Regions from separate parts of the Streptomyces sp. NPDC050264 genome, predicted to be linked through region 2. Evidence: riboswitches for the same ligand, from Rfam matches in the RefSeq annotation. Region 2 holds a riboswitch; the other holds the start of a gene.

Region 1 (2,195 bases), on a different contig from region 2:
TTCCGCGCACCGGACGAGATGAGCTGCGTGCCCCACCGCGGCGGCGACGACAAGCGGCTGTTCCTGCTGAACCACTTCATCACCGACAACGGCGGCAGCCGGCTCGACGCGGGCACGGTCAACACCCGCGGCTTCGTGCTCGACCGGGCACGCAGGTGCGAGCGGGAGCGCGGCAGGCCCGTCACGTTCGTCGCCGTCGACTACACCACGATCGGTGACGCCGTCGGCGCCGTGGCCGCGCTCAACGCCGGGCGCCGACCGCCGCGCCCACGGGTCAGAAGTGGGTGGCGATCCCGAAGGCCCGGCGCAGCTGTGCCATGTCGTGCCGGTCGTGGTCCGCGGGCTCGTACCCCTGGTGGAAGCGGACCTGCTGTTCGGCTGAGAGACACGGCACAGGCTCTCCCGCGACGGTGCCGGTGACGAAGACGTGCGCGGGGTAGCCGAACGGCCGCTCCGGGTCGAAGGAGGCCTGCCGGGCGGAGCCGTCGTCGGCGAAGTGCAGAGGATGCAGGTCGAGTTCGCGGCCGTCCGCGTGCGTGACGACGAAGCGGACGGGACGCCAGTCCAGGGTCTCGACGAATCCGGCGCCGGCGAGGGCGGCGAGCACGGCGGGTTCCTGCTCGTGGCGGTGCATCAGGTCGAGATCCCGATGCTCCCGGGTCTCCGCGCCGACCAGCGCGTCGATGCCCCAGCCGCCCCCGATCCACACGTCCGCTCCGGCCCGCCGCAGCAGGGCGAGGACCACCAGCACATCGTCGGCTGTCATCATCCGACGCAGGGTAGGGGCCCGCGTCACGAACGGCGAGCGGGTTACCGCCGCTCGACCGCTCTCCCGGAACGGGCCCGGACCACCGTCCGATGGCTGGTCAGGCCCGTGATACCTTCCGAAAGCCAGTCGTACCCATGTGCGTATCGTACGTGCACGGGTCAGGGAATCCGGTGGAAATCCGGAGCTGACGCGCAGCGGTGAGGGTGACGGGCGGAGCCACTGCCACTGGACCGGTGTACCGGTCCGGGAAGGCGCTCCGTCCGGACGATCCCGAGTCCGAAGACCTGCTGGCGGCCTCCGTGACCGGCACGCGGCCGGGGGTGAACCGTAGGCCGGCTCCGCGTATGGGCCCTGGACGCAGAGGAAGTTCCGTGCCTTTCGCACGTCAAATCCGCCGTTTCGCACCGCTGTTGGCGGGTGCCTTGCTGCTCACGGCATGCGGCGGCGCGGGCTCCGGCACCGCGGACCGCTCGGGCGGCGCGGATTCCGCCGTGACCCTCGACAACTGCGGCACGAAGGTCCGGGTCGCACACGCCCCGCGTCGCGCCGTCGCCCTGGACCAGGGATCGGCGGAGATCATGCTCTCGCTCGGCCTCGCCGACCGGATGGTGGGGACCGCGACGTGGACCGATCCCGTCCTGAAAGGGCTGGAGGAGGCGAACGCGAAGGTGCCGCGGCTCGCCGACCGCTATCCGTCGTTCGAGAAGGTCCTGGACACCGAGCCGGACTTCGCCGCCGCCTCGTTCACGTACACCCTCGGCAAGGGCGGGGTGGCGCCGCGCGAGCAGTTCGAGAAGCTCGGCGTGCCCACCTACCTCTCCCCCACCGACTGTGCGGGCAAGGACAACAGCGGTGACGGCGACGGCGTGCGCAGCAGCGCGCTGACCATGGACACCGTCTACGGCGAGATACGCGATCTGGCACGGATCTTCGACGTGGAGGAGCGCGGACAGAAGCTCGTCGCCGACCTCACGTCCCGTGTCAGCAAGGCCACTTCGGGGGTCGATGCCGACGGCGTGAGCGTCCTGTACTGGTTCGCCAACTCCGACTCGCCCTATATGGCGGGCTGTTGCGGCGCGCCCGGCATCGTCACCAAGGAGCTCGGCGTGCGCAACGTCTTCGACGACACGCACGAGGAGTGGCCGCAGATCAACTGGGAGACCGTCGCGGACCGCGACCCCGACGTCCTCGTCATCGGCGATCTGACCCGCCGCTCACAGTCAGCGGAGTCCGCCGCGCAGAAGATCAAGTTCTTGGAGTCCGACCCGGTCACCAAGGAGATGACCGCCGTCCGCGAGAAGCGGTACGTGCTGCTGAAGGGCCAGGATCTGAACCCGACGATCCGCACCGTGGACGGTGTGGAGAAGGTGGCGGCCGCGCTGCGCGAGTTCGGCCTGGACGCGTGAGAGCGGTCCGGCCCGCGCTG
Region 2 (2,195 bases):
GGGAGCCCGTCCTCGTCGATCTCCTTGAAGGAGAACGGGACGGTGATGAGGCGCCCGTCGAACTCCGGCACCGCGATCTGGCTCGCGGCGTCCAGCGGCGAGACACCCTCGTCGTTCTCCGCCCAGTCCGCACGGGACGAGGTCAGGCACAGGGCCTGGAGGATCGGCACGTCGAGGTGGGTGAGGGCGCCCGCGTCCCACGACTCGTCGTCACCGCCGGCGCTCGCCTCCGCGGGGCGCGTGCCGCCCGCCGCGAGGACCGTCGTCACGATCGCGCCGACGGGGCGCAGCGCCTCGATGAGCTCCGGTTCGGGGGCGCGCAGCGAGGCCACGTACAGCGGCAGTGGCCGGGCCCCGGCGCGCTCGATCTCCTCGCACAGGGCGTGCACGAAGGCCGTGTTGCCGCTCATGTGGTGGGCGCGGTAGTAGAGCACGGCGATCGTCGGACCGTCGCTCCGCGAAGGGGTCCGCTCCAACGGGCCCCAGGTCGGCGCGGGCGCCGGGGCCTCGAAACCGTGGCCGGTCAGCAGCACCGTGTCGGAGAGGAAGCGCGCCAGCTGGCCGAGGTTGGCCGGGCCGCCGTGCGCCAGGTACTTGTGGGCCTCGGCGGCGATGCCGACCGGGACGGTCGAGGCCGCCATCAGCTGGGCGTCCGGCGCCTGTTCACCACTGAGCAGCACCAGCGGGATTCCGGCCGCGGTCAGCCGGTCGATGCCGTCCTGCCAGGCACGGACCCCGCCGAGGAGCCGTACGACGACGAGGCCGACACCGTCGAGGAGCGCGGGAAGCTCCGTCTCGACGTCGAGCCGGGAGGGGTTCGCGAAGCGGTACGTGACCGGGCCGTCGGCGGCGTCCGCGACGGCGGCGTTCGCCGCGCGGGCGCTGAGCAGGTCGGTGTCGGACGTCGAGAGGAGCAGGAGCTGCGCGGGCTCCGGGGACTGCGAGGGCTCCGAGGGCTGCTGGGGCATGCGTCGTCTGGCCTTCCTCGGGGTGTCCGCGCCCCGGGTGGTCGTTGGACGGCGGGAGTTCCTGGCTCACCCTCATGTATGAGAGGGCTCACAGTGGCGGGACCGCGCCGGAATCGCACCGGGCTTCCTCCCCTGTCGCCGTCGCTGGCGATGGCGGCGGGCCGGACGGGACCGCCGCGGTTCATCGTACGGGGCGGGGGCGTGACCTGGTACGGGATGCCCGTCACAGGCGGTGGGTATGCTCCGTCGCATGCCCGCCTCCCCCATACCCGACGATCCCGGTGCGCCCGGAACATCCGGAACGTCCCGGGATGACGCCTGCCCCGGCGCGCTGCGGCTGCACGCGGCGGACGACGGGTTCCTGGCGCGGATCCGGATCCCCGGCGGGGTCCTCGACGTGGCACAGGCGCGGGCCCTGGCCGACGCGGCCGGGCGGCTCGGGGACGGGACGCTGCATCTCACCTCGCGGGGCAACGTGCAGTTGCGCGGCTTGCGGGGCGGGTGCGGTGGTGAGCTGGCGGAGGTTCTCGTCGGGGCCGGGCTGCTGCCCTCCGCCGCGCATGAACGGGTCCGCAATGTGGTGGCCTCGCCGATGTCGGGGCTCGACGGGGGCGGGTTCGTCGACGTACGCGGATGGTTGACCGGGCTCGACGCGGAGCTCTGTGCGAGTTCCCTCACCCCCGAGCTGTCCGGGCGGTTCCTCTTCGCGCTGGACGACGGGCGGGGGGATGTGGCCGGGCTCGGGCCCGACGTTCTGCTGCGCGGGCTTGCGGGGGGTGGGGGCCTGCTCTCCGTCGGCGGGGCGGGGTTCTTTGTGCGGTACGCGGAGGGGGCGCGGGCGGCGGTTGTCGCCGCCGAGGTCTTTGTGCGGGCGGCCCGTACGGTTTCCGGGCGGCGGGTGTGGCGGGTCCGTGAACTGGGCTTGGCCGAGGCGGAGTTGGCGACTCTGGTCGCCGAGGAGCTGGCTGCGGCGGGGATCGCGGCGAGCCCCCTCAGGGGCGCGAGCAGCCACGACGGCGCCGCACCCGCGAACGCTCCGCAAGCCCCTACGGCGCCGAGGCCACGGGGCTCCGCCCCGGACCCCGCTCCTCAATCGCCGGAGGGGCTGGATTTCGCGGACCCCGCACTCCACCCGCCGAAGCAGGTGAACTTGGCCGGCTCCGCGCCCCAACCGCCGAAGAAGATGAACTTGGCGGACTCCGCACCCCAACCGCCGGAGAAAGTGAA

What was found. A riboswitch is a leader RNA that binds a small molecule or an ion and turns the genes downstream of it on or off. The one in region 2 is predicted to bind cobalamin.
Region 1: linked by a shared signal. The riboswitch ahead of AB0J02_RS31850 (ABC transporter substrate-binding protein) and the one ahead of cobN (cobaltochelatase subunit CobN) in region 2 are both predicted to bind cobalamin.

What each region holds. Positions count from the first base shown of each region.
Region 1 is NZ_JBFAKV010000022.1:49,788-51,982, reverse strand. It holds partial or broken gene AB0J02_RS31860 (hypothetical protein) at 1-255, shown strand, start outside; gene AB0J02_RS31855 (amino acid transporter) at 275-769, opposite strand; cobalamin riboswitch at 876-1,076, shown strand; gene AB0J02_RS31850 (ABC transporter substrate-binding protein) at 1,141-2,175, shown strand; gene AB0J02_RS31845 (iron chelate uptake ABC transporter family permease subunit) at 2,172-2,195, shown strand, end outside.
Region 2 is NZ_JBFAKV010000003.1:246,828-249,022, forward strand. It holds gene cobN (cobaltochelatase subunit CobN) at 1-968, opposite strand, end outside; cobalamin riboswitch at 1,001-1,159, opposite strand; gene AB0J02_RS06285 (cobalamin biosynthesis protein CobG) at 1,219-2,195, shown strand, end outside.